4 regions of the Mesorhizobium sp. B2-8-1 genome follow, and region 2 is predicted to be linked to each of the others. Evidence: riboswitches for the same ligand, from Rfam matches in the RefSeq annotation. Region 2 holds a riboswitch; each other region holds the start of a gene.
What was found. Region 2 has a riboswitch for cobalamin ahead of FJ428_RS25970 (ABC transporter ATP-binding protein). Riboswitches for the same ligand answer to the same signal wherever they lie in the genome.
Positions count from the first base shown of each region.

Region 1 (4,910 bases), on a different contig from region 2:
CAAAATCGGCACGCTGTCGGCGGTGAGCGGCAAAATCGTGCTGACTGCGATGATGGCGACCGCGACGGTCAGCTGGCGCTGTAGCGGCGTCTTGAGGTTGAGCGCGCCGACCACGATGCCCAACACGAACGATCCCAGCGCATAGACGCCGATCACCAGGCTTGCGGCACCGGCTTGGCCGAACTCCTTGGTGATCGCCACGGTGCTCACTTCCGTCGTCGCGAAGGTCGCGCCGATGAAGATCAGGGCGAAGGTGATGATCTGTACCGGCCGCAGGCGGATTGCCGAGCCAGTCGAACCATGGTCCACCGGCCGCACTTTCGGCTCGGTCGATCGCTGCAGGATGAATGCTATCGAGCCCAAAGCGAGAAACAACGTGCTCGCCAGCATGCCTGCTTCCGGAAACAGCGCCGCACTGAGGCCCACCGACAGCGACGCGCCGGCGATATAGACCAGCTCGTCGGCCGCCGATTCGAAGGCGAAGGCGGTGTTCATCTCCGGCCGGCCGCGAAAAAGCTCGGTCCAGCGCGCGCGCACCATTGCCGGCATGCTGGGCATGGCCGCTGCCAGCAGCGCCGACACGAACGATGTCCATACCGGCCAATCCTGGTTGGCCGACGCAATCAGCAGCAGGAATGCCAGCACGGAGATGATGGTGGTGGGCACGACGATCCATGTCTGGCCGAGGCGGTCGACCAGCCTGGAGATCTGCGGCGCCAGGAAAGCGTTGGCCAGCGCGAATGTCGCCGAGACGGCACCCGCCAGCCAGTATTCGCCACGCGTCTGCGACAGCATCGCCACGATGCCGATCGGCGCCATGGCGATCGGCAGGCGCGCCATGAAGCCTGCAGCGGCAAAGCCCTTGGCGCCAGGGGCTCGAAAGATCTCGGAATAGGGGTTCTGCATGATCCGTTCCTCGACAAAAGGCGATTCGGAAATTACATACGATGCGTATGAATACTAAATAGATCATACGTCGCGTATGTCAATTGGCATACGTGACGTATGTGGATAAGGCCAGAAGAGATGCACAAGCCCCGCAGGGAAATGATCGCCGAAACGCGCGCCAAATTGATTGCCGCGGCCCGGCATGCGTTCGGAACGATCGGTTATGCCGAGGCATCGATGGATGATTTCACCGCATCGGCAGGGCTGACGCGCGGTGCGCTCTATCATCATTTCGGGGACAAGAAGGGGCTTTTGCAGGCGGTTATCGCCGAGATAGACGCCGAGATGGCGGCACGGGTGAATGAGGTTGCAGCGAAAGCACCGACCCGCTGGCAAAGCTTCGTCGACGAATGCACGAGCTACATCGAAATGGCGCTGGAGCCGGAAATCCAGCGCATCATGTTTCGGGACGGTCCGGCCGTGCTGGGGGATCCCGCGCAATGGCCGAACGCCAATGCCTGCGTCGCGTCGATGACCGATCACCTGACGACGCTGCAGGGCGGCGGGGTGGTTGTCCCGGGCGTAGACCCCGAGACCGCGGCACGGCTGATCAACGGGGCGAGCAGCCAGGCGGCGCAGCGGATCGCCAATTCGAACGACCCGGAAGCGACGTCGAAGACCGTGGTGGCGGCATTCAAGCAACTGCTCGAAGGATTGTTGAGGAAGGATGCCGGAGCCGCCTGACGACGGCAGGCCGCCGGCAGCTCTGGGCATGCCGTATCGGCAATCAAATCAAGAGTTTGTCAGACTTTTCGCATGTTGCCGCCTTGAGGCGTGCGATCGTTGATTTGAGCGGAACTTCGCCCTGTCCGCAAAACGTCTCGCTCATGATCAGCTCGGGCAGCGGCAGCCGCCGCCCCCAGCCATGTGTTTCGAGGTCCGGTTTCGGCGCGAACTCCGAGACACGGCCGACACAGAGATAGGCCACCGGCGTCACGTGCTCGGGAATCGACAGAAGGCCTTTCAACGCCTGCGCCTCGATAATGCTGACCCAGCCAACGCCGACGCCTTCGGCGCGCGCCGCCAGCCAGAAATTCTGCACCGCGCAGACCGTGCTGTAGAGATCCATCTCGGGATTGTGCCAGCGTCCCAGCGGCGAACCCTGTGAGCGTCGGCGGTCGCAGGTGATACAGATATTGAGCGCGCTTTCGCAGATGCCTTCCAGCTTGAGCTTGCGGTAGAGCGCCCGCCGCTCTTCCTCGATCGCCGGCAATTCCTGCTCGCGCGCCGCGAGGAACAGGTCGCGCACCTGTTCCCGTCGTTCGGTGCCACGAATGACGATGAAATTCCATGGCTGCATGAAGCCGACCGATGGCGCGTGATGGGCGGCAAGCAGCAGCCGCGCCAAGACCTCGTCGTCGACGGCCTCTGATGTAAAATGGCTGCGGACATCGCGCCGCGTGAACATGGCGCGGTAGACCGCATCGCGCGCCATCTGGTCGAATCCGTCACCCACGGGGATGGTCATATTGTCCGGCATCGCTTGTCCCCTTGCGATTGCAATCAACTGCCGTCCGCCTGACCATGCGGATGACGATGCCTGCCAGGCCGGTCTTCTGGCTCGGGATCAACCCGCATCCGGCGCCTTCCCGTCATCGACAGTGGCATTTACCGGCGCGGTCCCCCTTACAGCGTTGGGCACGCCACGGTATCAAACCGTGTTCCCGATTCTCCCGCTCGCGGCGGGCACCAGGCAGTGGCCGGGACTTTACGACGAAGCCCCTGCGCCGCCAATCCCCGCGGCGACGCGAACGGACGCAAGCGCGATTTTCCCCAACCATCAGGCCGCAACGCATGGCCATCGCCGCGCCAGGGCACTAGATAGGGAGCATGGCCACTCGTCTCTACACCCATCCGATCTTCCTCGAGCACATCACGCCACCCGGCCATCCGGAGCGGCCGGACCGCTTGCGCGCCATCGAGCGCGTGCTCGACGACGAGGCTTTTGCCGCGCTCGACCGCCTCGAGGCGCCGGAAGGCGATGAGGCCACCATTCTCTACGCGCATCCCGAGGATTTCGTCGAGCGGGTACGCGCCGCCATTCCCGATACGGGCATCGCCCGCATCGATGCCGACACAACGGCCAGCCCGAAGAGCTGGCAAGCGGCGATCACCGCGATCGGAGCCGCCAACGCCGCCGTCGACGACGTCTTTGCCGGCAGGGCAGACAACGTTTTCGTCGCCGCCCGGCCGCCCGGCCATCATGCGGAGAAAGCGACGGCGATGGGCTTCTGCCTGTTCAACACAGCGGCCATCGCCGCACGTTATGCACAGCGCAAACACGATATCGAACGCGTCGCCATCGTCGACTGGGACGTGCATCACGGCAACGGCACGCAGGATGTTTTCTGGGACGATCCGTCCGTGCTTTATTGCTCGACGCACCAGATGCCGCTCTACCCCGGCACCGGAGCAAAGAACGAAACCGGCGCCGGCAACATCGTCAACGCGCCGCTTGCGCCGCAGACCGGCAGCGAGGCGTTCCGCGATGCCTTCCTGTCGCGCGTGCTGCCCTCGCTCGACAATTTTGCACCCGACCTGATCATTATTTCGGCCGGCTTCGACGCGCATCATCGCGACCCGCTGGCCGAGATCAACCTGACCGAGGATGATTTCGACTGGGCGACCGGCCAACTCATGCAGCGCGCGGCGCGCCACAGCGGCAACCGGCTCGTCAGCCTGCTCGAGGGCGGCTACGATCTGCAAGGATTGGCATTTTCGGTCGCCGCCCATGTCGGGCGACTGATGAAAGGATGAATGATGGCTGGTGAAACCAACGAAGACGTCAAGGCGATGAGCTTCGAACAGGCTCTCGACGCGCTGGAGAAGATCGTCGATGATCTGGAGCGTGGCGATGTGCCGCTCGACCAGTCGATCAGGATCTACGAGCGCGGCGAGGCGCTGAAGGTGCATTGCGACCGGCTGCTCAAGGCGGCCGAGGACAAGGTGGAGAAGATCAGGCTGTCCCGCGACGGCAAGCCGGTCGGGACGGAGCCGCTGGACGCGGATTGAGGCACGCAGCCGTCTCTCTGGTTTTTGACACGATCATGATTGAGGATAGAACGCGTCCCGATTGAAACGGCTCCAGGACAAGAGGAGATACGGAAGCGATGTGCAGAAACATCAAGACCCTGTTCAATTTTGATCCGCCGGCGACCAACGACGAGGTGCGCGATGCAGCCCTTCAATTCGTTCGCAAGCTGAGCGGAACGACGCGGCCTTCGAAGCAGAACCAGCACGCATTCGACCATGCCGTCGAGGCCATTGCGGCGTCGGCGCGCGAGCTTCTCGATTCGCTTGAAACCAACCAGCATCCGCGCAATCGCGAGGAGGTTGCGGCCAAGCTGCGGGCGAAGGCGGCGATCCGCTTTGCCTGATCTGGCCAAAGCAGCCATCGGCCGCTGACAAGGAGAGTTCATGAGCTTCTTTCCCGGGAAGGACCCTGAAGCCGGCGATGCCTTTGCCAGCGACCAAATCGAATTGATGGTCATTCCGAACGCCAAGGACATTGGCGGTTTTCAGGTTCGCCGCGCCTTGCCGACCGCCAAAAGGCGGCTGGTCGGTCCCTTCATCTTCTTCGACCGCATGGGCCCGGCCATCCTGCGTGCCGGTCAGGCGCTCGACGTCCGGCCGCATCCTCATATCGGCCTGTCGACGGTCACCTACCTGTTCGACGGCAGGATCAGGCATCGCGATTCGCTCGGCACCGAGATGGTGATCGAGCCGGGTGACGTGAACCTGATGACCGCCGGCCGCGGCATCGTCCATTCGGAGCGCACGCCGGAAGAACTGCGCGGCGCGCCGATGTCGATCTCGGGGCTGCAGACATGGTTGGCGCTGCCGGGCGGCAAGGAGGAAGTGGCGCCGGTTTTCGAAAACACCGCTGTCGCGCGGCTTCCCGACATCGACGCGGAAGGCGTCAGCGGCCGCATCGTCATAGGCGATTTCCAGGGGCTGCGTTC
Region 1 covers NZ_VFTX01000001.1:502,326-507,235, forward strand. Annotated here, with positions in the region: gene FJ428_RS02470 (MFS transporter) at 1-906, opposite strand, end outside; gene FJ428_RS02475 (TetR/AcrR family transcriptional regulator) at 1,027-1,632, shown strand; gene bluB (5,6-dimethylbenzimidazole synthase) at 1,676-2,428, opposite strand; cobalamin riboswitch at 2,477-2,657, opposite strand; gene FJ428_RS02485 (histone deacetylase family protein) at 2,779-3,705, shown strand; gene FJ428_RS02490 (exodeoxyribonuclease VII small subunit) at 3,709-3,960, shown strand; gene FJ428_RS02495 (DUF2277 domain-containing protein) at 4,059-4,325, shown strand; gene FJ428_RS02500 (pirin family protein) at 4,366-4,910, shown strand, end outside.
Region 1: another riboswitch for cobalamin. It lies ahead of bluB (5,6-dimethylbenzimidazole synthase); the one in region 2 lies ahead of FJ428_RS25970 (ABC transporter ATP-binding protein).

Region 2 (4,910 bases):
CGTTGAACATCAGTTCCCAGGCGTCCGGATTATGGGCGATGTTCCAGTCGCCGGCGGCCCAGTTGCCATCCATGGCGCAATTCTCGAAGGCGATGCGCACGCCCTTGTCGGCCGCGCGTTTGGCCAATTCGCCCCAGACTTCGCGGTAGCGCGGCAGGCTGTCGGTCAGCGGCTTGCCGCGGATGCGGCCGGTAAAACCGCTGACCAGATTGGTGCCGAACAGATGCGCGCTGTCGATCACCGTTTCCCAGGCCTTGAGCACGCCGCGGTCGGTGTCGCCGCTCTCGAGTGGATTGCCGAACACGCCGATCGAGCTGACGCTGACATCGGCATCGCCGATCGCGTCGCGGATCTCGCCGGCGAGCCGCCCCAGGTCCTTGCCGCCCAGCGTCTGCCAGAAGAAGGGCTGGACGCTCTCGAAACCGAGCGGCAGGATCTGCCTGACATAGGCGGCCAGGTCTTCGAGATTGGCCCGCACCATGGTGCCGATCCTGATGTCGAGAAGCGGGTCCGCCATGGTCATCCTTCCTGCCTGGGGATTTCGATCCGGCGTCCGGTCTCGGCGCTTTCGATCGCCGCGAAAACCATGGCCAGGCTCTTGATATTGTCGGCGCCGCGCGTCTCCGGCTCGGTGCCGGTTTCCACGGCGCGGACGAAATCTTCCATGACGCCGAGATGCCCGCCGATGCGGTCGGCAGGGTCGAGCGGCGGCACCGCTACCGGCACGACCTTGTCGAGCAGGCCTTCGCGTTCCGGCAGCACGGCTTCGGCCTTCAACTCGTCATGACCATCCCAGGTCAGGCTGCCGCGTTCGCCGACGATGCGCCAACTGCCTTCCCAACTGGTGCGGAAACCGTCGGCGCACCAACTGCCGCGATAGGTGAACATCTTGCCCTGGCCGAGCTCGAAGGTGGCGCTTGCCGACGATCCCTGCCGGTACCAGGAATTGGCCGGCTCCCATTCCCGGCAATACACTTCGGTCGGCTCGCCATCGACCATGTAGCGGGCGGCGTCGAATGTATGGATCGCCATGTCGAGCAGCAGCACATGGCGCATGCCTTCGCGGAAACCGCCGAAATGCGGCGCAATGAAAAAATCGGCATGGATGCTGGTCGCAGCGCCGATGGCGCCGGAGCCGAGGAAGCGCCGGATGCGCCGGACGTTGGCGACGTAGCGGCGGTTCTGCACCACGGCATGGATGCGCCGGGCGCGCCGCGCATCGTCGATGATGGCGCGCGCATTGTCCGGGCTGTCGGCCAGCGGCTTTTCCGTCAACAGATGACAGCCATGGGCAAAGGCCGAATTCGCCACGGCGCGACGGGCGGCAGGCACGACCACGTCGAACACCGCATCGGGTCTGGTCTGGGAGAGAACGACGTCGAGATCGGTCCCGATCGCGACCCCGGCGAGGTCGTATTCGCGTGCCCGCTGGCGCGCCCTGTCGGCGTCGAGGTCGACGAGACCGACGATCTTGACGGCAGGGGATTGGCTGATGGCCTCGAGCCAGGTTTTGCTCATGGCTCCGCACCCGACCAGGACGACGTGCATCATCCAGCGCTCCTCCGGCCAACCCCTCCTGGCTGGCACCCACGGCAGTCCGTAAATGACTTCCGTAAACGTTTACGATGACACACCCGATGGCATATATTGTCAATCGGATTTGTACCGTCGGCTCTGAAACGCCTTGGCCGCACGACCGGCTGGTGCTAGCCAGAAGCAGGAGGGGGAGGTCTTGGCGTCCAGCATTCACGATCTTGCGCGGCACCTGAACATTTCGATCGGTACAGTCTCGCGCGCGCTTAACGGGCGCGCCGACGTGAACGCCGAGACACGCCAGCGCGTGCTCGAGGCGGCCCGGAAGCTCAATTATTCACCGAACCACTCGGGCAGGAACCTACGCCGCGGCACCACCCATGCCGTGGCTTTCATGCTGCAGCCGCATCCGGGCGACCAGCAGTATGGCGAGCCGTTCTTCATTCCGTTCCTCACCGGACTGCAAGCGACATTGGCCGAGTGCGGGCTGGACCTGATCATCGTCATGGGCGCGCCGGCGGATTATCAACAGGAGCGGCTGCGCCGCGTCGTCGAGACGCGTCGTGCCGATGCCGTCGTACTGGCCTGGACGCGGCGCGAGGACGATCGCATCGACTATCTGAGCAAGGCCGGCTTTCCCTTCGCGACGCTCGGCCGAAGCCGGTCCGGCGACGACAGCTATCCCTCTCTGGATCTGGATTTCGAGAAGGCGGGCGCCGATGCGGTCGACCGGCTGGTTGCGCGTGGCCACCGCCGCATCGCCGCCATCCGGCCGTCGCTTGACCTGAATTTCGGTTATCTGTTTCTGGAGGGTTATTGCAAGGCGCTGCGGCGGCACGGCATCGAAGTCGATCCCGGCCTGATTGTGGACGGTTTTATCAACGAAGCCGGTGGCTACGCGGTGACACCGCAAGTCATGCGGTCGAAGGATCCGCCGACCGCGATTATCTTCAACAACGACTCGATGGCGCTCGGCGGCTGCAAAGCGCTCGCCGAAATGGGGATCAAGCCCGGGCAGGATGTCGCGGTGATCGTCATCGTCGACACGCCGCTCTGCCGTTATTTCTCGCCGGCGCTGACCGGCTTTCGTCCGAGCCTTGACCCGATGGGGCGGCGGCTCGGCGAAATCCTGCTCGCCTCGCTCCCGGCTTTCGCCGGCGCGAAAGGGCCAGAGATCATTCGCGAGGTCTGGCCGCTGGAACTGGTGGCGCGCGATAGTGATTGACCACACGTTTGTATCGTTATAACAGAACATGCATCGACCTTGCCTCGACGCTGCCTGCATCCTAGGCTGCGACTCGTGATGGTCCCCGCGCCGCAAGGCGAGGGGTGAAAAGGGAACATGGTGAGGCCCGATTTTCGGGTCGAAGCCATGGCTGCCCCCGCAACTGTAAGCGGCTAGCAAAATCCGAGAAGCCACTGGCCGGCAAGGCTGGGAAGGCAGGATGGCGCAACGACCCGCGAGCCAGGAGACCTGCCATCTGCATGGGTTGACCGGACGGGGTGTGCCGGGAGGAGACGCGGGGTTCGGTCTTGTCGACCGGTTCAAGCCAGCTTCCTTCCGTCGCCATTTTTGAAAGTGACGGAAGTTGGACGGCTCCATCGATCGCATTCACTGCATTCCCATGCATCGCATCATCGTGTGCACGCTTTGCCGCGATATCGCCACCGAGGTGAATTCAGGCCAGCGTCCGGCAGGATTGGCAAGCAAGACGCTGGCCCGTATTCCGGCAGGCCCTGCAAGGAATTGCCCATGACCGCGCCGCTTCTCGAGGCCCGCGACCTGGCCGCGGCGGCGGATGGCCTGCATCTGGTGCATCCGGTCAGCCTTTCGGTGGCGGCGGGCGACCGTCTCGCCATCATCGGTCCCAACGGCGCCGGCAAGACGACATTGCTGCGCATGCTGTCGGGCATGCTGCGGCCGAGTTCGGGCGAAGTGAAGCTCACCGGGCGCCTGCTGGACAGGATTTCGACCGCCGAGCGGGCGCTGCACATCGCCGTCGTCGGCCAGACCGATCAACCGGATCCACGGCTGGCGGTGATCGATTATGTCGAGCTCGGCCGGGTTCCGCATACCGGCCGCAGGCACAGGAGCGAGGAACGCGACATTGTCGTCGAGGCGCTGCGCCGGACCGGGCTGTTGCCGCTGCTTGGCCGCACCATCGGCTCGCTGTCGGGCGGCGAGCGCCAGCGCGCCCAGCTTGCCCGCGCCATCGCACAGGAGCCGAAGATCCTGTTCCTCGACGAGCCGACCAACCATCTCGACCCGCGGGCGCGCAGCGAGTTGCTCGAACTGGTTGCAGGCCTCGGCATGACCGTGATCGCGGTGCTGCACGATCTGGCGCTGGTGACGCCTTTCGCCACCAGGGTCGCGGTGATGAGCCATGGCCGGTTGCATGTGCTGGCGCCGCCACGCGAAGCACTCACCCAGCAGCTGATCCGCGAGATCTTCGGTATCGACGTCTTTAGGTTGCGCCACCCGACGGAGGACCGCGAGCTGACGGTGTTCGAGGTTCCGAACCGTGCCGCGCCATCTTCGTGATCGAAGCCATTTCCGGCAGATCCTGTTCAACAAGGAGCAACATCCGTGAAACGCCTTGCCGTGTCTCTTGCCTTCTCCCTGCTCGGCTCTACGGCCTTCGCCTTTCCGGTGACGGTCGACAGCTGCGGCAAGCCGCTGACCTTCGACGCGCCTCCAAAGCGCGCCGTCATTCACGATCTCAACATGGCCGAGATGGCCTTCGCACTGAAGCTGCAGCCGTCGATCGTCGGCCTGACCGGCATCACTGGATGGTACAAGGTCACTCCCGAATTCAAGGCCGAACAGAGCTCGATCCCCGAACTGGCGCCCAAATATCCGACGCTGGAAAACCTGGTCGCTGTCGAGCCCGACTTCTTCTTCGCCGGCTGGTATTACGGCATGAAGCCGGGCGGCGAGGTGACGCCCGATACGCTGGCGCCACACGGCATCAAGACCCTGGTGCTGACGGAAAGCTGCGTCCATCTCGACAAGAACCGGCCTGCCGCTTCGATGGACCTGCTCTATGGCGATGTCGAGAAGCTGGGCAAGATCTTCGGCAAGGAGGCCGAAGCGGATAAGCTCGTCTCCGGCTGGAAGGCGCAGCTCGCCGAAATCACGGCCAAGGTCGGCGACCGCAGGGGAACGCGCGTCTTCCTCTATGATTCCGGCGAGGACAAGCCGTTCACATCAGGCAAGTTCGCCATTCCCAACGCCATGATTTCCGCGGCAGGCGGCGACAACATCATGGCCGACATGGACACCAGCTGGGGCAACACGGATTGGGAGACGGTGGCCTCGCGCAATCCGCAATTCCTCATCCTGCTCGACTATCAGGATGGCGGCGGCTACCGGAAGC
Region 2 covers NZ_VFTX01000012.1:42,502-47,411, forward strand. Annotated here, with positions in the region: gene FJ428_RS25955 (sugar phosphate isomerase/epimerase) at 1-517, opposite strand, end outside; gene FJ428_RS25960 (Gfo/Idh/MocA family oxidoreductase) at 520-1,551, opposite strand; gene FJ428_RS25965 (LacI family DNA-binding transcriptional regulator) at 1,733-2,758, shown strand; cobalamin riboswitch at 2,821-3,030, shown strand; gene FJ428_RS25970 (ABC transporter ATP-binding protein) at 3,287-4,075, shown strand; gene FJ428_RS25975 (ABC transporter substrate-binding protein) at 4,121-4,910, shown strand, end outside.

Region 3 (4,910 bases), on a different contig from region 2:
CCTCGCCGCGCCGCGACCGGTGCAACGCGATGCGCTGCTGCATCTCGTCGTCATAGGCTTGCGCCGTGGCGATGTAGGTCCATGGCGAAGGCAAGGCCGTCATCAGCGTTTCGGCGTGCGCGCTCTTGCCGGAGCGCGCACCGCCGATGATGAAGGTCAGTCTTCCGCGATCAGGCAAAGCTGTCGCGCAGGCTCGTCGCGCTGCCGGTGAAGCGTCCACGCACCACGCCGGCGGCAGCGCCGAGCACGAGCCAGAACACCAGGTTGGTTACGGTCACCGCCACCACGAACTGATGATGCAGGCCTTCCGGAATCGGCGTCTCGAAACTGTCCGGCTGCGGCGCGCCGACAATATGCGGCGCGACGATCAACACCACGCCCAGAATCGCCAGCGGCAGTGATTTGCGGAAGGCGATCAGGGCAAGGCCGATCGCCGTCGCCGCCACCGTCGCCGTCCACCAGATCTGGCGTGGCAGAAGCTCGGCGGCAGGCATGGCCGGCAGTTCCGGCGGCAGGCCGAGGCCCGGCGCCAGCGTGAACACGGCAAAGCCGGCCAGTCCCCAGAACACGCCCTGGCGCCAGTTGCCGATGCCGCCGGCGAATTCCGAAACCGCGACCAGGACCAGCGCGAAGCCGATGCCGGTGACGATGTTGGCAAGCACGCTGAAGGCGAAGCGCTCGAAGCCGTCGGCCGGCGCCCAGCCTTCCTCTCCAGCCGGAACAGCTTCAGCGGCTGCCGGCGCGGCGGAGCTCATGGCATTGCCCGCCGGGGCGGCAGAGTTCATGGCGTTGTTGTCGGTCGGGGCCGGTGCGGTATGGTCGTGGTGGTGGCCGCCGCCGGCCTGTTCGTAGACTTCCGCCTTCAGGATCAACGGCACGGTGGCATAGGCCTGCATGCAGGCGAGAACGACACCGGCCACGAGCCCTGCGATCGCCGCGATGAACACGACGTTGCGAAACAGGTTCATGATGTCAAATCCCTATCAGTGGCAGGGAAACGCCATCGAGTGGCGATAGTCGTGCGCGGCATTGTGGACCGCGTCGATATGCGAGAAACCGACAAAGCCTACGACGAAAACGCCGAGCAGCGCCGCGAGCGCGAGCTGCAGGAGGCGCGACTGCGAGGAGATGGAGGCGCCGAGGGAGACGGAAGCGGTATTCATGTCTTGTCCTTTCACCCTCCACCCGAGGGCATCGAAGTCAGTTTCCTGTCGCCGGCAGGTCTCCTGGCTCGCGGATCAGCGCCCTTCCCCACCTTCCCGAAGAAAATCTTCAGTGGCATATGGAGAGGACTACCGCACACAGTTGCGGGGGCAGCCACGGCATTGGGCAACAAATCTGCCCGCACCGCATTCCCTCTTGGCTCCAATCGGAACCGACGACGAAGGTGACTATAGGGAAAATCGCCGCATCCGGCAAACCAAATTCCGACGGCGACAAGCGCTTTAGCGCCGTCCGGCCGCTTGCTCCGCTGCAATTGACAATTTCCGTAGCCGGGTGTCGGCTGCCATCTCACAGGAGGCCAGCCATGCAGCCCGTCCAGAGCCAGCACGCCCCCTATAACGGCCTCACCCGGGCCGAGCCGACATTGCCGTCGTCGGCCTATTGGGATGCGGCGGCCTACCAGCGCGACCTTGACGCCATCTGGTACAGGAACTGCCTGCTCGTCTGCCGTGAAGCTGATCTCGCCCAACCGCTGGCTTTTCGCACCTTCCGCGTCGGCAGCCAGGAGATCGTCGTACTGCGCGACGACACCGGCGAACTGCGCGCCTTCCACAACACCTGCCGGCATCGCGGCTCGCAGCTTTGCCAGGAACGCGAGGGCCGGCTGAAGGCGCGGCTGATCACCTGCCCCTACCACGCATGGTCCTATTCGCTGCGCGGCGATCTCGTGCGCGTGCCATCGAAAACGCTGCCCGAAGGTTTCGACAAGGCGGACCATCCGCTCTATCGCGTCGCGCTGTCGGTCTGGCGCGGCTTCGTCTTCGTCAATCTCGCGGAAGATGCCGCCGGCTCGGCGCACTCATCCTTCGACCCGGCCTCCGGCGATCTCGGCAACTGGCCGCTGGAATCGCTGGTATCGGGCCATGTGCTGCGCAAGGTGATGAACTGCAACTGGAAGATCTTCTGGGAAAACTTCAACGAATGCCTGCATTGCCCCGGCGTCCACAAGGACCTGTCGCGGCTGGTGCCGATCTATGGTCGCGGCCTGATGGGCCGGCATGACGACCCCGAATGGACCCGCCATGCCGACAATGACGCGCCGGAATTTTCCGGCGGGCTGCGGGCGGGTGCCGAAACATGGTCACGTGACGGCCAGGCGCATGGGCCGGTCTTTTCGGGCCTGACGCCGGCCGAGCACGCCGCCGGCCAGACCTACGCCACCAGCCTGCCCTCGATGTTCATCGTCGGCCACGTCGACTATGTCAGGTCCGTACGGCTGGTGCCGCTTGGCCCCGAGCAGACCGAATTGACCGCCGAATGGCTGTTCGCGCCCGACGCGCTCGCCGCCACCGACATCGACAACATCGTCGGATTCGGCACCCAGGTGCTGGAGGAGGATGCCGCGATCTGCGAGGTCAACCAGAAAGGGCTGCGCTCTATGCGCCATAAGGCCGGCGTGCTGATGCCGGAGGAGTACGACCTCCACCGCTTCCACGATTGGGTACGCGAACGACATGCTGCGCTTGTGCCGTAAGCTTCACAGCGACTTCGGCAGATACCGCCAGGTGACATAACCGCAGACCGCCGCAAGCAGGCCGAGCGTGACGAAAACCGAGCCCAGTCCGAAAAAGGCCAGCACCACCGAGTAGACCAGCGGCGGCGTCAGTTCGGAAAAGTCGAGATAAGTGCGGTAGACCGCAGCCATCTGCGCCCGCTCATAAGAGCGGACCGAGCGCATGAAGGCGGTCGAGCCCAGCGCGTCGAGCGCGATGGTGAAGAAGGCGCCGCACAGCAGGAAGGCGCCGGTGACGAGCGGCGCGCTTTCGCCGACGGCACCCGCCGCCAGCAGCACCACCGACATGGCGAAATAGGCAAAAGTCATGGTCCTGCGGCCGCCGAAGCGCTTGCCGGCCTTGCCCCAGAAAATCGCCATGAACAAAAGCGCGTTGCCTGCCGAAACCAGAATGCCGCCGGCAAGTTCGCCCTCACCGGTGATGACCATGAACAGCGGGCCATAGACGAAAAATGTCGTCCAGAAGCAGGAGCGGCCGAAGGCGATCAGCCAGGCCAGCCTCAGCCTCGGCTGCGCGACGAAGCGGCCGATATTGGCCAGCGGGTTGACCGGGCGCGTCTTGCCCGGCCGGATCGAGGGACTGTCGCCGAGCCGGTAGGTCCAGAACAACGCCAGCAGGGCCAAGGCGAATACGGCGACCGCGCCATGCGCGGCATAGATGCCGAAGCGTGTGTAGAGAAAGATGCCGAGCGTCGGCCCACCCGTCCAGGCAAACATCGACCACGCCATGCGCAGCGATTCGGCCTGCATGAAATCGGTCTTGCGGATGTGGTCCATGATGTAGAGGTTGAGCGTGATCGACAGCGCACTGGCGCCCATGACACGGCACAGCATGCCGGCCAATTGCCCTGCGAGCGTATGCGTGACGAAGAACAGCGAGCCGATCGCCAGCAGGCAGGCGCCCGCCGTGTAGACCCAGCGCCGTGCGAAGCGCTGGATCAGCATCGGCATGAACAGGGTCACCGACAGGCCGAGCATCGCCACTATGGTGTAGAGGATCGAGACGATCTGCTCGTTGTGGAGGATCTCGTAGGCCTGGATCGGGATGACGCTCGACACCGTGGCGCGAGCGAAGGATTCGACCGCGTAGAGCGAGGCGAAGGTGCGGGCATCCGCGGCCTTGAGGGCCGGTAGCCAGATCGGATGGCGCACATGCGTGGACATTGCTTCCCCAAAGCAGAATCACCAGCCAAATCTGCGGCCATCATTTCGCGACCGGTAACAGGAAACCGACGTGCCCCGGTTAAAACGAAGCCGGTCAAAGGCTTTCCGGTGCTGGCCTAAAGGGGTGCCTGATGCAGCGCCGGCTGATCGTCCGTATCGAAGCTCACGGCCTTCTTTTGTCCGGCGTAACCGTGATAGTCCTCGTGCGGGGCTGAATCAGATCGCGAGACCATGAGCATCCAGACGCCGACCATGCCCGCCGCGGAGTTGCCGAAGACCAAGCGCATCGTCGCCGTCGACATGCTGCGCGGCATCGCGCTGATCGCCATGGCGAGCTACCATTTCACCTGGGACCTGGAATTCTTCGGCTACACCGATCCCGGCCTGACCGCCTTCGGCTGGTGGAAGTTCTATGCTCGCTGCATCGCCTCGACCTTCCTGTTCCTGGTCGGCGTCAGCCTGTATCTCGCCCATGGCAAAGAGATCCGCTGGAACGGCTTCTGGAGACGCTTCGCCATGGTCGCCGGAGCGGCGATCGCCATTTCGGTCGCCACCCGTATCGCCACGCCGGACGGGTGGATCTTCTTCGGCATCCTGCACCAGATCGCGCTGGCGAGCCTGCTCGGGCTGGCATTCCTGCGCCTGCCGGCGCTGCTCACACTGCCGATCGCCGCGGCGGTCATCGCCATTCCCTTCTATTTTCGGCTGGAATCGTTCGATCACCCCTGGCTGTGGTGGGTCGGCCTTTCCGCGGTCAACCCACACTCCAACGACTATGTCCCGCTGTTCCCGTGGTTCGGTGCGGTGCTTGTGGGCCTCGGAGCGACCAAGCTTGCCTCCGGCTTCGGCGCCGTGGCGCGCCTGGCAGATGTGGCACCCGGGCGCTGGTCCAACCCGCTGGGCTTCATCGGCCGGCACAGCCTGGCCTTCTACCTGATTCACCAGCCGCTGCTGATCGGCAGTGTCTGGTTGTTCTCGCAAGTAATGCCGGCCAAGGTCGAAACCCCGC
Region 3 covers NZ_VFTX01000006.1:251,002-255,911, reverse strand. Annotated here, with positions in the region: gene cobU (bifunctional adenosylcobinamide kinase/adenosylcobinamide-phosphate guanylyltransferase) at 1-178, opposite strand, end outside; gene FJ428_RS17975 (CbtA family protein) at 171-968, opposite strand; gene FJ428_RS17970 (CbtB domain-containing protein) at 984-1,163, opposite strand; cobalamin riboswitch at 1,199-1,395, opposite strand; gene FJ428_RS17965 (aromatic ring-hydroxylating dioxygenase subunit alpha) at 1,529-2,698, shown strand; gene FJ428_RS17960 (MFS transporter) at 2,702-3,901, opposite strand; gene FJ428_RS17955 (DUF1624 domain-containing protein) at 4,133-4,910, shown strand, end outside.
Region 3: another riboswitch for cobalamin. It lies ahead of FJ428_RS17970 (CbtB domain-containing protein); the one in region 2 lies ahead of FJ428_RS25970 (ABC transporter ATP-binding protein).

Region 4 (4,910 bases), on a different contig from region 2:
TCGGCGGGCGCAAGCCCGCGCTGGTTCTTCTCCCATACGTCGCGGCGGGTGGTGGCGACGATCACCTGGAAGACCGGCACGCCGGCGCGGTCGAACAGGGTCTCGACGCCGGGTTCGGCGCCGGACGCGAACGCGGTCGCAGTGATGATGGCGGCGGGCTTGAGCTGGGCAATCGCGGTTTCAACAAAAGCCAGAGATTCCGGGTCTTTCAGGCTGGAGACGAAGATCGGCACCGGCAGCATGCCGCGCTGCCGTAGCGCCTCGAAAAGCGCGTCGATGGGCGCGACATCGGCGGCGAGCAGCATCGAGCGGTAGAAGAGGATGGGAATCACGGGTGGGTTGACGTTGCCGGCGTCGAGTTCCGTCACACCCCCCTCTGTCCTACCGGACATCTCCCCCGCAAGGGGGGAGATTGCTCTTTCATCGACGATTTCGCCTATCGCGGATGGTCGAGATAAATCCCTGTCCAAGGGGACAGAAGAGGAGCCGGCCTTGATGACAGCCGATCTCCCCCCTTGCAGAGGAGATGTCCTGCCGGACAGAGGGGGGTGTGAAGGATCGTCAACATTCGATAAGTCCGGCTTCTCCACGACTCCGCGCCCCGGCTCATAAAACCCGGCTTTCGGCACGCTTACCGGCTCGGCAATCTCGCGATCAGACCCCGCCAACCGCGCCAGCCTGCGCACCAGCGCGCTCATATTGGCCGGGCCGCCCTGGCGGAAATAATTGAGCAGCCCGTCCAGTTCCTCGCGCGGCAGCGTCGAGGCTTCGATCAGCCTGATATCCTCGTCGTGGCTTTCACCGGGAAGTAGTGCCAGCTTTATGCCACGCTCACGGGCAACCACGGCCAACTGGTCGCAGCCGTAGCGCCACCACTCGTAACCGCCGAGAATACGCACCAGAATGACTTTGGCGTGACGGGCGACGCTGTCGATCCAGAGGTCGACGGACATGGGGTGGCGCAGGTCGCGCAGCGCGGCCAGCCGCATCGTGGGCAGCCGATCGGCGTCGCCTTTCCAGGCCGCTGCCAGTCCGGCCAGGTCGCTGTCCGTGAAGGACAGCGCCACCATTTCCGCCGGCGTCTGCCGCAGATCGACCGGCTCGGCGAGATCGTCGAGCGAGGCGGATGTGGTGGTGAGGATGTGCATCGCGGTCGGTGTTGCCTCAGCCGGCGAGGATATGCTCGATCGCCGGGCGGTTCAGCCCCTTGAGGCCGATGACGACCAGGCGCGAGCGGCGGTCGTCGTCAGCCGTCCAGGCGCGGTCATAATAATGATTGACGCGCGGACCAACGGCCTGGAGCAAAAGCCGCATCGGCTTGCCGCCGACCTCGACGAAGCCTTTCACCCGCAGCACGTTCTCCTGTTCGGCGGCGGTCGCGACGCGCTTTGCCAGGTCGTCCGGGTTGGCGATCGAGGGGATGTCGACGATGAACGTATCGAAGTCGTCGTGCTCGTGGTCGAAGGCGCCGTCATGATGGGACTTGCGGTTCTCGATGTCGTCCTCGACGGCGAGGCCTAGCCCGAGCAGCACGGACGGATCGACCTTGCCATGAGCCGTCGGCACGACCTTCACGGCGCGGGCGGAGTGTTCGCCAATGATGGCGTTGGCGCGAGCCGAACCTGCGGCATCCATCAGGTCGCTCTTCGACAGGATGATGAGGTCGGCGCAGGCGATCTGGTCCTCGAACACCTCCTCGACGGGGTCGTCGTGGTCCAGTGTCTGGTCCTGCGCGCGTTGCGCCTGCAGGGCGTCCATGTCGTTGGCGACGCGCCCCTCGGCCAATGCCGGACCGTCGACCACGGCGATTACGCCGTCGACTGTCACCCGGCTCTTCACTGTCGGCCACTGGAAGGCCTGGACCAGCGGCTTGGGCAGAGCCAAGCCTGAGGTCTCGATCAGGATGTGGTCGACCTTCGGCGTCAGCGACAGGATCTGGTCGAGCGCCGGGACGAAATCGTCGGCGACGGTGCAGCAGATGCAGCCATTGGCCAGTTCGACGATGTTTTCCTCCGGGCAGGTGTCGATGCCGCAGCCCTTGAGGATCTCGCCGTCGATTCCGATGTCGCCGAATTCGTTGACGATGATGGCGATCCGCTTGCCGCCCGCGTTCTCCAGGAGATGGCGGACCAGCGTGGTCTTGCCGGCACCCAGGAAGCCGGTGACCACGGTACAGGGGACGCGGGAGAGAGTGGCGGCGGAAACTGCGGCGGTCATGATCAGTCCTTCAGCATGTCGAGGGGAGGAATGCGGGCGACGAGGCCGCGCTTGAGGGAATCCGGGCGACCACGCCACGGAATGAGGCCGTTGGTCGAAGCGGCGAAGAGTTTCGCGCCGGTCACGAGATCGGCGCCGCTGGCGATGTTCAGGTCGCCGAAGACATAACTCCAGCAGCCGTCGCGAAGAATCGCGGCACTGAGACGGCGCTTGCAGTTGCCGAGGCATTCGACGGTGCGGACACGGACATTGTCGGCCGTTGCGGCTTGGCGCGTATCTTGAGCCAAAACTTCGCCGGCGCGGGGATGGGCATCGGAACCGGTCTCGTCGCGGCAGGAAGCGCAGATGATGACAGTGACGCCGGCCAAGGCGTCGCTATCGCCAGACAAGTCGCTATCGCCAGACAAAATGTCCGCTGTTTCAGCCGGGAAACTGCTGTCGCGTTCCAAATCGGGCTCCTTGCCCGGAAAACCCGCCGGGCGATCGGATTCTTATGTCTCAGACGGCAGGTCTCCTGGCTCGCGGGTCATCGCCTTCGTGCCGCCTTCCCGGGACCGTCCCAGTGGTTTTCGGCCTTGGCTCGTCGCTTACAGTTGCGGGGACAGCCGCGGATTTGAAATCGAGATTTCGCACCGCATTCCCTCTTGGCTCCTCCCTTTGCCGAGAGGAGACCGTCTGGAATGGATTTAGGCTCTTGCAGGCGGCGGTGTCAACGCGCGTCTACGACACGGCAATGTCGGCGAGCGGCTGCCCAAGGTCGCCGGCGGGCGTAACCTCGATCCGTTCGAGGCCGAGCCAGCCCTGCATCTGCGTCAATTCCTGGAAGAGTTGCGCGGCGGTTTCAGGCGGCGCGCCGGGCTCGGCATAGGCCGCGTGGACGCGTAGCACGCTGGCCGGCCGGTCGGCCTTGAGGTCGACGCGCGCCACGATCCTGTCGCCGAGCAGGAACGGCAGGACGTAATAGCCGTATTGCCGTTTTTCGGCAGGGGTGTAGATTTCTATGCGGTAGTGGAAATCGAACAGCCGCTCCGTGCGCGAGCGCTCGAAAACGACCGGATCGAACGGCGCCAGCAAGGCGCGGGCCTCGATTTTTCGTGGAATACGGGCCTCCTTATGGAGGTAAGCCGGTTTGTTCCAGCCCTCGACACGCACCGGCACCAGCTCGCCTGTTTCAACCAGCTCCTCCAGCCGGCCCTTCATGTCGGCCGGCGACAGGCGGAAATAGTCGCGCAGGTCGCTTGCTGTCGCGACGCCATGAGCGCGGGCGGATATCCGCAGCAATTCCCGATGCGCGTCCTCGGCTGACGGCACCGGCAGATCGAGGATCGCCTGCGGCAGCACGCGCTCGGGCAGATCGTAGAAGCGTTCGAAGCCACGGCGGTGCGCGGTGGTGATGCGTCCTGCCCAGAACAGCCATTCGAAGGCATGCTTGGCGTGGCTCCAGCCCCACCAGCCGCCGGACCCTTTCTGGCCTTCGAGCGCGGAGGCGGCGATCGGGCCGCGCTCCGCGACCTCGCGGTAGATCTCTTCGATATAGGCGGCGTGCTCGCGGCCCCATTTGGCGAGACCCAGATACATTTCATCGCCACGCTCCGCGCGCTGCATGCGCCAACGCATCAGGGGATAGGTCTCGACCGGCAGGAAGGAAGCCTCGTGCGCCCAGTATTCGAAAACCGTGCGCTTGCGCGTGACGGCGGCGTTGTCGAGCAAGGCGAACGGGTAGGGACCAAGGCGCGAATAGAGCGGCATGTAGTGAGCGCGCACCACCGCGCTGACGGAATCGATCTGCAGCAGGCCGGTACGCGAGAGCACGCGGGCGAAGTGGCGTCGGTCGGGCGTGCCGGCGGGGCGGGGATCAGTGAACCCTTGGGCGGCGAGCGCGATACGCCGGGCCGTGGCAAGCGAGATCTTTTCCTTCATTCGGATGCGACTCTGATGGCTTGTTGAGCGTCGTTCGGACAGTTGATTCCGGCCATGCTAGCAGGGTTTTGGCGGCAACTCTGTCAGGAGAGAAAAGTGGAGTAAAAAGCGAAGGAAATCAGACAGGAGCGGATCGGACCAGTTTCTTCCCTTATGCCGTCCAGGCCAGTGTTTTGAACAAGGTTTGACTTGCTTCGCCGGAAGCGCTGCGCTAACCCTCGCCGCGTTGCAGCAAAGGCCCCTTAAAACGGTTCAGCGGTTAAACTGTCACGCTTCCGAAATGGGGTCTGGTGCTGTAATCAAAATGGATTGGCGCCAACGGAAAGCCGCAGCATGAACGCACTTCTCAGTTCGTACCTGCCCATCGTCCTGTTTATCGCAGTGGCGGCGGCTGTCGGCGTCGCGCTTATCGTGGCGCCGTTCCTGGTGGCCTACCGCAATCCCGACCCGGAAAAGCTTTCCGCCTACGAATGCGGGTTCAACTCGTTCGATGACGCCCGTATGAAGTTCGACATCCGCTTCTACCTGGTGTCGATCCTGTTCATCATCTTCGACCTGGAAGTGGCCTTCCTGTTTCCGTGGGCGGTGTCGTTCTCGAAAATCGGCATGCTCGGTTTCTGGTCGATGATGGTGTTTTTGGCGGTGCTGACCATCGGCTTTGCCTATGAATGGAAAAAAGGAGCGCTCGAATGGGATTGAGCGACAGTTCCGGCACGCTCGTCGCGCCGAAGCCCAAGGGTCTGATCGATCCCAATACCGGCAGGCCGGTTGGG
Region 4 covers NZ_VFTX01000006.1:217,212-222,121, forward strand. Annotated here, with positions in the region: gene FJ428_RS17790 (cobaltochelatase subunit CobN) at 1-1,148, opposite strand, end outside; gene cobW (cobalamin biosynthesis protein CobW) at 1,165-2,217, opposite strand; gene FJ428_RS17800 (DUF1636 family protein) at 2,220-2,666, opposite strand; cobalamin riboswitch at 2,704-2,908, opposite strand; gene FJ428_RS17805 (winged helix-turn-helix domain-containing protein) at 2,938-4,137, opposite strand; gene FJ428_RS17810 (NADH-quinone oxidoreductase subunit A) at 4,471-4,836, shown strand; gene FJ428_RS17815 (NADH-quinone oxidoreductase subunit B) at 4,827-4,910, shown strand, end outside.
Region 4: another riboswitch for cobalamin. It lies ahead of FJ428_RS17800 (DUF1636 family protein); the one in region 2 lies ahead of FJ428_RS25970 (ABC transporter ATP-binding protein).